One region of the Arthrobacter sp. TJ-170 genome, then DNA from elsewhere that is predicted to be linked to it. Evidence: riboswitches for the same ligand, from Rfam matches in the RefSeq annotation. Region 1 holds a riboswitch; each other region holds the start of a gene.
What was found. A riboswitch is a leader RNA that binds a small molecule or an ion and turns the genes downstream of it on or off. The one in region 1 is predicted to bind thiamine pyrophosphate.

Region 1 (3,267 bases):
GGCCCCGAAGATTCTCAACGATTTCGGCAGTGACAGTTACCTTTGCCAGGTCCTGTGCTGCTGAAGTCACCTTGTCGCCGTCTACCAGAAGGAGAGCAGGCAGCTGGAAGCTGCTGCCGGCCTCACCGGGGACGCGGTCAAGGGTAACGAGGTCTCCCACGGAAACCTTTTCTTGGCGGCCGCCTGCGCGGACAATCGCGTACACCACTTGGGAACTCACTTCTCTCGACGATCTAACTGTTTGCATACTGTTCCGGGACCATACGCTGTTGATAGCGCAGCCGGAGGGGTGCTTGTGCACTCACGGCACAGTCACGCCCCAAAATAGTCATACGAGGGCGCAGCACCGAAGATCAAGATTACGGCAATTTCGCGGATTCCCGCAAATCAAGGCGAGTCGGCGCGTCGAAGAACTCATGCTCGTACCAGGCCGAGGCTTCGAAAGCGTCGATCATCGCCGCTTTGTCTGCGGTCGATGCACGGGCGAAAGCGGCGTCTGCGAAGGCAATCGCACGCGCAGTGGCCTCAGCGAACGCGGGATCGGCGTACGTCCGAATCCATTCAGCGTAGGGGTGCTCCGTACTGGCTCCCGAGTCGCTCCACTGTGCGTGGAGGGCGGTGCCGACGTGCGCGTAGAGCCAGAAGCACGGCAGTACCGCCGCCACGAGGACCGCGTAGCCGGCGTTGGCGGAGGCTGCCAAAAGGTGGTCCACGTACGCTTTGGTCACCGGACCCTGCTTCGTCGGCAATTCCCGCCCGGAGAGCCACGTCCGATGGAGTTCGGACTCCACCTCAAGGCAGTTCAGCGCGGAGCCTGCCCAGAAGAGCTGTTCAGCTTCGGTGGGTGCAAGGGAGCTGGCCCTGGAGAGCACGCGGGAGTAATCCCTCAGGTAAAGAGCATCCTGTGCCAGGTAGTAGGCGAATTGATCGTCGGGCAGGGTCCCGTCCCCGAGAGCACTCACGAAGCCCAGCGTGTCGATTGCTGAACGATGGCGGGAAGTGAGCTCCCACACCTGCTCACTGAAGGGGCGCGTGTCCTGCGCGGTCCCCGGAGTGTTCGAAGTCCGGGCCGGCACGAACTCGTGGAAGTGGTGGATCGGCCCGTTGCCCTCCCCTACGTTGAGTTCATCCGCGCGTTCGAGCGCGCCCCGAAGCCATCTCTTCACGATGAGCAGTGACTGGTGCCAGTCCCGGGTTTGCACCTGGACTGTAGCCAGTGCCGCGGACAGCGAGCAGCCGGTGCCGTGCGTGTTCCGCGTGTTGATGCGGGTGCCGCCCACCACAGTGACGGTGCTGCCGTCGGCGGACGGGCCAACGAGCGCATCGGGGCACGCCGAGTCGCCAGACTCATCCCCCGCCCCGCTCTCGAGGTGACCTCCCTTGACCAGCACCGAGGTGCCTGCGGACGCTGCGAGGCGTTTACCCTGCTCCAGGGCAGCTTCCCAGCTCGCGGCAACCGGCTCGTTCAGCAGGACTGCGAGCTCGGGCAGGTTGGGAGTCACGAGGTCCGCCAGCGGCACCAGGGCGCGCAGCTCGTCTTCGGCATCCGGAGCCAGAAGCCGGTCCCCGCTCGTTGCCACCATGACCGGGTCGAGGACGACGACGGCGCCGGACGCCCGCGGCAGCCACCGGCGAACCGTCCGGATGGTCTCCACGTCACCGAGCATGCCGATCTTCACCGCGTCGATGGCAACATCGTCGCTGACAGCGGTCAGCTGCTCTTCCAGGAAGGCCGGCGGCGGGGTGTGCACGCTGCGCACTCCCCGGGTGTTCTGGGCGACGAGTGAGGTAACAACGGCCATGCCGTACCCGCCCTGCGCGCCAATGCTTTTCAGGTCCGCCTGAATGCCGGCGCCTCCGGTGGGGTCAGTACCGGCTATGCTCAGCACGCGCGGAATGATCCGCACCCGAGCTACCGCCGACAATGGTTCGTTGTGTTCTACAGGTTCCACGAGCGTGCGAATACTCATCCGCGACATCCCTCCGCTAGGCCAAAGGCCGCCTGTCCGGCGGCCATCTCTAGATCAGGTTCAACGCGTTTCATCTCAGCCCGGACCGGGCACCGCGTGTCACTACGTCCCAGCCTACCCTGCGGTGCGGGCGCGGGTCATGGAAGACCACAGGCATAACGAAACACGCCGCTCCCTGGTGGGGGGAACGGCGTGTTCTGCGCATTAGAGGAAGACCTAGAGCTCTGAGGCGGGGACTCCGACTCCGAGGATCATCGGCTCTTCCGACTGCTGTGTCTTCGGTGCAGGCTTCCCGGCCCGCGCAACGTACTGCGTTCCGGTTGACGGCGCGCTGGCCTCACCGGCGGCTCTTTCGATCGTGGCGTTCGCGGCCGAGCCCTGCGCGCTGCTGGCAGCACGGTGCCGCCGGGCACGACGCCCGGACGAGGGCGCCGCACCGTCCGCTGCGGCGACGTTCTGCTTCGCCGCGTCCGGACCGGAGGTAGCTTCCCTTACGGGATCGACGGGCACGCCGTCGACCTTCACAGGCTCCTCCGGGGCCGGAGCGGCGGGCTCAGTCTCATCGCCGGCCGGGAAGCGGTCGAAGGCCTCCGTCAGGCTTTCCAGAGTCAGCCGCGGCTCCGGTCGAATCGAAACGGGTGCGTTTTCCGCGCGCGGCAGGACCACCTGCTCGCCGTTAATCGTCAACACCGCGCCGGGCGCCAGCGCTTCACCCATCGGGTGGTTCTCGAGCTCGTGATCGTGCTCATGCGCGGCGTGGGTAGCGGCGGCAATATTCGCGAGGGCTGCCCGGGCAGCTTCAGCGCGGGCCTGGCGTTCAGCGTCGTCGGGCTTCTGTTCCGGCGCGGGAACGTGTTCCTCCACCGGCTGGCTCTTCGCCCGCCGCTTGCGCTCGCTGCGGGACATCTTCTCCTGCCGCAGGTGCTGCTGGTGGTTCTCCGGCGAAACGACGTGCCTGCGGTGCTCCACCGGCTCCTCGTGGGTGACGACGCCGCGACCGCCACAGTGCTCGCAATTCTCGCCGAACACCTCAAGCAAGCCGGTTCCCATGCGCTTACGCGTCATCTGGACAAGGCCGAGCGAGGTGACCTCGGCGACCTGGTGCTTGGTGCGGTCACGTCCCAGGCACTCCACGAGCCGCCGCAACACGAGGTCGCGGTTCGCTTCGAGCACCATGTCGATGAAGTCGATGACAATGATGCCGCCGATGTCCCGCAACCGAAGCTGCCGGACAACTTCCTCGGCTGCTTCGAGGTTGTTCTTGGTGACGGTTTCCTCAAGGTTGCCGCCGCTGCCG
Region 2 (3,267 bases), on a different contig from region 1:
CGGGCAACCTGATCTTCGGTGCCATCATCGCGTTCGCCGTGGCAAACCTGCTCTACCTGCCGCCGGTCGAGCTCAGTGGACGCTTCAATGTGTTCTACGCTGCCGGTTTCGCCGTGCGCTTTGTGTACGAGCTGGTGCTGGCCAGCTTCCAGGTGTTCTGGCTGGCCCTCACCCATGGCCCGCGGCTGAAGAACGCTGTGGTTGCGGTACGCCTGCGCAGCCCATCCGACCTCCTGGTCACGGCCACCGGACACGCCATCTCATTGATTCCGGGGTCTCTCGTGATCGAAGTGGACCGCTCCACTTCCACCCTCTACCTGCACTGCCTGAATGTCGCCGGCCCCGATGACGCAGAAAAGGTGCGCCGGAATGTCCGGCGCACCGAGGAGTGGCTGATCCGTGTGATGGGAACCAGGGAGGACCTGGCACTGCTGCTCACCGCCGCCCCTCATCACCTCGAGGAAAGGGGACGCCCATGACCGTCATGCTCGGCGTCATCGCTGCGGTTCTCGGCGTCTCGGCCGTTTGCGCCATCTACCGGGCGGCTCGCGGACCGACGATTCTGGACCGTGTCATTGCCGTAGACGTACTGCTGGCCATCGTCGGCGGGGCGTTGGCCGCGGACATGGTGTTCAACGGCCACACCAACACTCTGGTAATCCTGGTGGCCACCTCCCTCATCGGGTTCATCGCCTCGGTGGCAGTTGCCCGATTCGTCATCGAAAGGAAGTGAGCCGCCGATGGATGCTGCCCTGGATATCCTTACCGCGGTCCTGCTCCTTGGCGGGGCGCTCATGTCGCTGGCGGCCGCCGTCGGGCTTATGCGGTTTCCGGACCTGCTGAGCCGCATGCATGCGGCAACAAAGCCGCAGGTTCTTGGGCTGCTGTTGTTTCTGCTGGCAATTGCAGTGGAGCAGCGCTCGTGGGCGGTTGTGCCCGTACTGATTGTCTGCTGGGTTTTCCAGCTGCTCACGGCGCCGGTCTCGGCGCACATGGTAGGGCGCGCCGGCTACCGCACCAGGCACCTGCGGAAGGACCTGCTCAGCATGGACGAGCTGGACGAGGTCGTGGAACACGCGGCCACCCGGCGCCGTGAGGCGGGCGACCGCGCGTCCGACGACTGACGCTTACGTGATGTGGCGTGTGTTCTCGTAGCGGCGGATGGCGCGCTGCGTGGTGCGGTTGGTGAGCACGCGGATGGTGGTGCTGACCGTACCGGATATCACGGCGAACACGAGCGCTGACCGCAGGCTGTTCTCCAGACCTTCAGTGTCTTTCGGCGGTTCGTTTCCGGTCACCCGCTTCCAGATGAAGTCCACCACCTGCGTGCCTACGAGGCCCGCCACAAGGCCCAGTCCAACACCCATCAGTTTGAAGATCGTATTCATGGTGCCTCCTTCAGTCGGCTTAGCTTTGGTCCCAGCCTAGCGTTATCGGGACCATCGATGGACGACCACGACGCCGGTACCACGGCCGGCGGGTGTACAGTTGGTATCGCTCAAAACAACGACAGGGGAGCGCAGCCACGCATGTGGTGGGCGCTGAGAGTGCGGACCACCGCAGACCCTCGAACCTGATCCGGTTAGTACCGGCGAAGGGAGTCGAGTTCTCAGGGCGACCGGCGCCCTGCCGGAAGGCCTTCCCCTCCTGTACCCAGGAGGATCAACAATCATGACTGCAACACAGAGTCCTACACCGTCCACATCCCGCCGCCGCTACGAATGGCGCGTCGTCGACATTGTGGTCGCCTCAGTCATCTCCGTGGCCGTAGGCGTCATCTTCTTTGCCTGGTCGGCCGGTTACAGCGGTATTGCCGCCGTGACCGCTGCGTACCCGCCGCTGGCCGGACTGTACTCCGGCGGCTGGCTCATCGCCGGTGTGCTCGGCGGGCTCATCATCCGCAAGCCCGGTGCCGCGATCTACTGCGAGGTACTGGCAGCGGCCGTGTCGGCGCTGATCGGCACGCAGTTCGGTATGGCCGTACTCCTCTCCGGTCTGGTGCAGGGCATCGGCGCTGAGCTGGTGTTCGCATTGTTCCTCTACCGGCGCTGGAACATCGGTGTGGCCATCCTCGCGGGCCTCAGCGCAGGTCTTGCCCTCGCGGTGAGCGAGAACATCATGTACAACGTCGAGTGGGCCATGGAATACAAGCTGATGTACGGAGTCTTCGCTGCCGTTTCGGGTGTGGTGCTCGCCGGTGTGCTGCCGTGGCTCGCCACCCGTGGGCTCGCGAAGACCGGTGCGCTGTCATCCTTCGCCGCGGGCCGCACGGCCGACGTTTAGCATGAGCACGACGGGGGTGTCCGCCCCGGCCTCGATCACGGCGCAGGGGTGGGGGTGGCGCCACCCCGGCCGGGTGCGCTGGGCGGTCCGGGATATCGACCTGACCATCGAGGCGGGCCAGCGCGTGCTGCTCCTCGGTGCGTCCGGCGCGGGGAAGTCCACGCTGCTGCATGGACTGGCAGGGGTGGTGGGTGACCAGGACGAGGGCGAGCAGGCCGGCGAACTCACGGTCGACGGCGTCAGCCCGGCTGCTGCACGCGGCCGTTCCGGCCTGGTCCTCCAGGATCCGGACACCCAGCTGGTGCTGGCCCGGGTGGGTGACGAGGTAGCGTTCGGTGCCGAGAACCTGGCCGTGCCCCGCGCCGAGATCTGGCCGCGCGTGCATCGGGCCCTCGACGACGTCGGCCTCGACGTTGCGTTGAATCATCCCACCACGGCGCTCTCCGGCGGCCAGAAGCAGCGGCTGGCCCTGGCGGCGGTCCTCGCGATGCAGCCGGGGCTGCTGCTCCTCGACGAGCCGACCGCCAACCTTGACCCCGCAGGGGTGATCGAGGTGAGGGACGCCGTCGTCCGCGTGCTCGACCGGACTTCAGCCACACTCGTGGTGGTGGAGCACCGGGTCGAGGTGTGGGCCGATGTGGTGGACCGCGTGGTGGTGCTCGACTCCGACGGCGGCATCCTCGCCGACGGTGAACCGGACGCAGTGCTCCGGCACGGGTCAACGCGTTCGCGGCTCATCGAAGCCGGCGTCTGGGTGCCGGGCTACCGGCCGGAAACGCCCGCCGTCGAAACCTCGGCCGGACCGGACCTGCTGCAGGCGGCCGGGCTGGCCGTCGCGCGGTCAAAGCGTGGACGGGCAGTGCTCGACGACGTTGACCTCACCCTCCGGACGGGAGAGGCGGTCAGCGTGCTCGGACCGAACGGAGCCGGAAAGTCAACGCTCGCGCTCACCATCGCCGGACTGCTCAGGCCGCGCGGCGGAAC
Region 3 (3,267 bases), on a different contig from region 1:
TCTTCCGCAGTTGGATTCGCCTGTGATGCGGTTGCCGCCGCTCAGGGCGCCGACATCACCCACCACGGAGACTGGCTGGCAGTGCGGCAGGAAGCCTAGTACTTCCGCAGATCCCAGGCGCCGTATCATGGAGCGGCCGGTTCCCCGAAGGGAACCGGCCGCCGTCGTCCGTTGAATGATGCTCCTATGAGTGAGGCAGGGCCGGAGCCGGGAGGTAGACCTTGCTGCCGGCGGCACGGAATTCGGCTGATTTGCCCGCCATGCCCGCTATGGCTTCCTGCGCGGACACTCCACCGAACTGGTCACGGATGTCCTGGGAGATGCGCATGGAGCAGAACTTCGGACCGCACATCGAGCAGAAGTGGGCGGTCTTCGCCGGCTCGGCGGGGAGCGTTTCATCGTGGAATTCCTCGGCGGTGTCCGGGTCGAGGGAAAGCGCGAACTGGTCGCGCCAGCGGAACTCGAACCGGGCCTTCGACAGCGCGTCGTCCCGCTCCGATGCGCCGGGATGGCCCTTGGCCAGGTCAGCGGCGTGGGCGGCGATCTTGTAGGTGATCACGCCGGTCTTCACGTCGTCCCTGTTGGGCAGGCCGAGGTGTTCCTTCGGGGTGACATAGCAGAGCATCGCCGTGCCGTAGCGGGCGATCTCGGTGGCCCCGATGGCTGAAGTGATGTGGTCGTAGCCGGGTGCGACGTCGGTGACCAGCGGGCCCAGCGTGTAGAACGGGGCGCCGTGGCATAGTTCCTGCTGTCGTTCCACGTTCTCCCGTACCAGCTGGAAAGGGATGTGGCCCGGGCCTTCGACCATCACCTGGACGTCGTACTTCCAGGCCCGCTCCGTCAATTCCGCGAGCGTGTCCAGCTCGGCGAACTGGGCGGCGTCATTCGCGTCGGCGATGGAACCGGGGCGCAGCCCGTCCCCGAGCGAAAACGCGACGTCATAGCGGGCGAAGATCTCGCACAGCTCGTCGAAGTGGGTGTACAGGAAGTTCTCGCGGTGATGGGCAAGGCACCAGCCGGCCATGATGGAGCCGCCGCGGGACACAATGCCGGTGACCTGCTCCGCAGTAAGCGGGACGTAGCGCAGCAGGACGCCGGCGTGGATGGTCATGTAGTCCACACCCTGCTCGCACTGCTCGATGACGGTGTCGCGGAAGATTTCCCAGGTCAGCTCATTGGCCTCGCCGTTGACCTTCTCCAGCGCCTGGTAGATCGGAACAGTGCCGATCGGCACGGGCGAGTTGCGGATGATCCATTCCCGGGTGGTGTGGATGTCGTCGCCGGTGGACAGGTCCATGACGGTGTCCGCTCCCCACCGGGTGGCCCACTGCATCTTGCTGACCTCCTCGGCGATGGAGCTGGTCACCGCGGAGTTGCCGATGTTGGCGTTGATCTTCACGAGGAACGCCTTGCCGATGATCATGGGCTCGGACTCGGGATGGTTGATGTTGTTCGGGATGATCGCCCGTCCGGCGGCAAGCTCGCTACGGACCAGTTCGACGTCGCAGTTCTCCCGCAGCGCGACGAACCGCATCTCCTCCGTGATGACGCCGTTCCGTGCGTAGTGCATCTGGGTCACCGTTTGGCCTTCACGGGAGCGCAGCGGTACCGATTGCTCACCCTGCCACTCCTGGGAGGCGCGGCCGCGACGCACTGCGGACTTGCCGTCGTCGTGCAGGTTTCTCTCCCTGCCGCGGTAGGGCTGTGCGTCACCGCGGCCCTGGATCCAGTGCCGCCGCAGCGGAGGCAGGCCGCGGACCGGGTCGCTGCCCGGGCCTGCCGTGCGGTACACGCGCAGAGGCGGGTTCGCGGTCCCGTCGGGGGAGGGGGAGAGGCTTATCTCGGTGACTGGAACAGCGAGATCGTGTTCCAGATCGCGGACATAGGCGATCGAATGTGAATTACTCAAGGTTCCTACTTCCTTCGCCGGAATTACCCGGACAGGTTCGACGGTCGCAGGCTGCATCAGCCCGATCTCAGCCCCTGCAATGGGGCACCCGTGTGGATGCTGTAGACCCTAGCACCCGACCTGCGGAAAGAAAGGATTCTCCTTTCCCTTACGAACCCACGACGACGGCGCTCACCTCGCCCCGCGCAACTGCCACCTCGTAGGAGGTCAAGGAACCGTCGGGGGAAGGCACCTGAACAGTGCTCCGATGCCCCTCCCCAACTGCGAACGCCCTGAACTCGACGTTGCTTGCCCAGTTGTAGTCCGGCCGGGTTGAGACCGTGCCCATCGGCAGCACCGTTCCGGGCCGAACGAATACCGGAGCCTCCAGAACCGGAAAGAACCGGCTGTGCCACCGAGGACCCTCCAGGGTTTCGCCGGTTTCGAGGTGGGTCCACGTTCCCTCGGGGAGGTAGAAGGAGTGCTCGCCGTCGGCCTCCAGCACCGGCGCAACCAGGAGGCTGCTTCCGAGCATGTACTGCCGGTCCAGGTGGGCGCATCCCGGATCGTCAGGGAATTCAAGGAACATCGGGCGCATCAGCGGGGTGCCCGATGAGTACGCCTCTTCCGCGGCACCGGCCAGGTAGGGCATCAGGCGCATCTTCAGTTCCGTGAAATGGCGCAGCACGTCCACCGACTCTTCATCGACCAGCCAGGGCACCCGGTAGGAGTTGGATCCGTGCAGGCGCGAGTGCGAGGACAGCAGCCCGAACGCTATCCATCGCTTGAAGATCTCCGGCTGCGGGGTGCCCTCGAATCCGCCGATGTCATGGCTCCAGAACGCGAAGCCCGAGGACGCGAGGGACAACCCGCCGCGCAGGGATTCGGACATTGCGGCGAACGTGGATTCACAGTCCCCGCCCCAGTGCACGGGAAGTTTCTGTCCGCCCGTGGTCGCGGACCTGGCAAACAGGACCGCTTCGCCGACACCCAGCTCCTTCTCGAGGAGCTCGAACACCGCTTCGTTGTACAGCTGCGTGTAGTAGTTGTGCATCCGCTGCGGATCCGAGCCGTCATGCCAGACGACGTCGGTGGGGATGCGCTCGCCGAAGTCGGTCTTGAAGGAGTCAACTCCCTGCCCGAGCAGCACCCGCAGCTTGTCCTGGTACCAGAGGACTGCATCGGGATTGGTGAAGTCCACCAGGGCCATGCCGGCCTGCCAGAGATCCCACTGCCACACCGACCCGTCAGCCCTGCGCACCAGGTAGCCGAGCTCCTGCCCCTCCCGGAACAGGTGGGAACGCTGCGCAATGTACGGATTGATCCACACGCAGACTTTCAGGCCGCGTTCGTGCAGCCGCCGCAGCATGCCCTCCGGA

Region 2: another riboswitch for thiamine pyrophosphate. It lies ahead of AC4D1W_RS09785 (ECF transporter S component); the one in region 1 lies ahead of AC4D1W_RS14305 (bifunctional hydroxymethylpyrimidine kinase/phosphomethylpyrimidine kinase).
Region 3: another riboswitch for thiamine pyrophosphate. It lies ahead of thiC (phosphomethylpyrimidine synthase ThiC); the one in region 1 lies ahead of AC4D1W_RS14305 (bifunctional hydroxymethylpyrimidine kinase/phosphomethylpyrimidine kinase).

What each region holds. Positions count from the first base shown of each region.
Region 1 covers NZ_JBZCNL010000008.1:32,753-36,019, forward strand. Annotated here, with positions in the region: gene rplU (50S ribosomal protein L21) at 1-208, opposite strand, end outside; gene AC4D1W_RS14305 (bifunctional hydroxymethylpyrimidine kinase/phosphomethylpyrimidine kinase) at 360-1,970, opposite strand; TPP riboswitch at 1,962-2,077, opposite strand; gene AC4D1W_RS14310 (Rne/Rng family ribonuclease) at 2,187-3,267, opposite strand, start outside.
Region 2 covers NZ_JBZCNL010000004.1:230,812-234,078, reverse strand. Annotated here, with positions in the region: gene AC4D1W_RS09805 (Na+/H+ antiporter subunit E) at 1-479, shown strand, start outside; gene AC4D1W_RS09800 (MrpF/PhaF family protein) at 476-733, shown strand; gene mnhG (monovalent cation/H(+) antiporter subunit G) at 741-1,124, shown strand; gene AC4D1W_RS09790 (DUF4235 domain-containing protein) at 1,128-1,388, opposite strand; TPP riboswitch at 1,502-1,617, shown strand; gene AC4D1W_RS09785 (ECF transporter S component) at 1,672-2,283, shown strand; gene AC4D1W_RS09780 (ABC transporter ATP-binding protein) at 2,285-3,267, shown strand, end outside.
Region 3 covers NZ_JBZCNL010000006.1:205,194-208,460, reverse strand. Annotated here, with positions in the region: gene atzF (allophanate hydrolase) at 1-99, shown strand, start outside; gene thiC (phosphomethylpyrimidine synthase ThiC) at 185-1,909, opposite strand; TPP riboswitch at 1,902-2,011, opposite strand; gene yicI (alpha-xylosidase) at 2,058-3,267, opposite strand, start outside.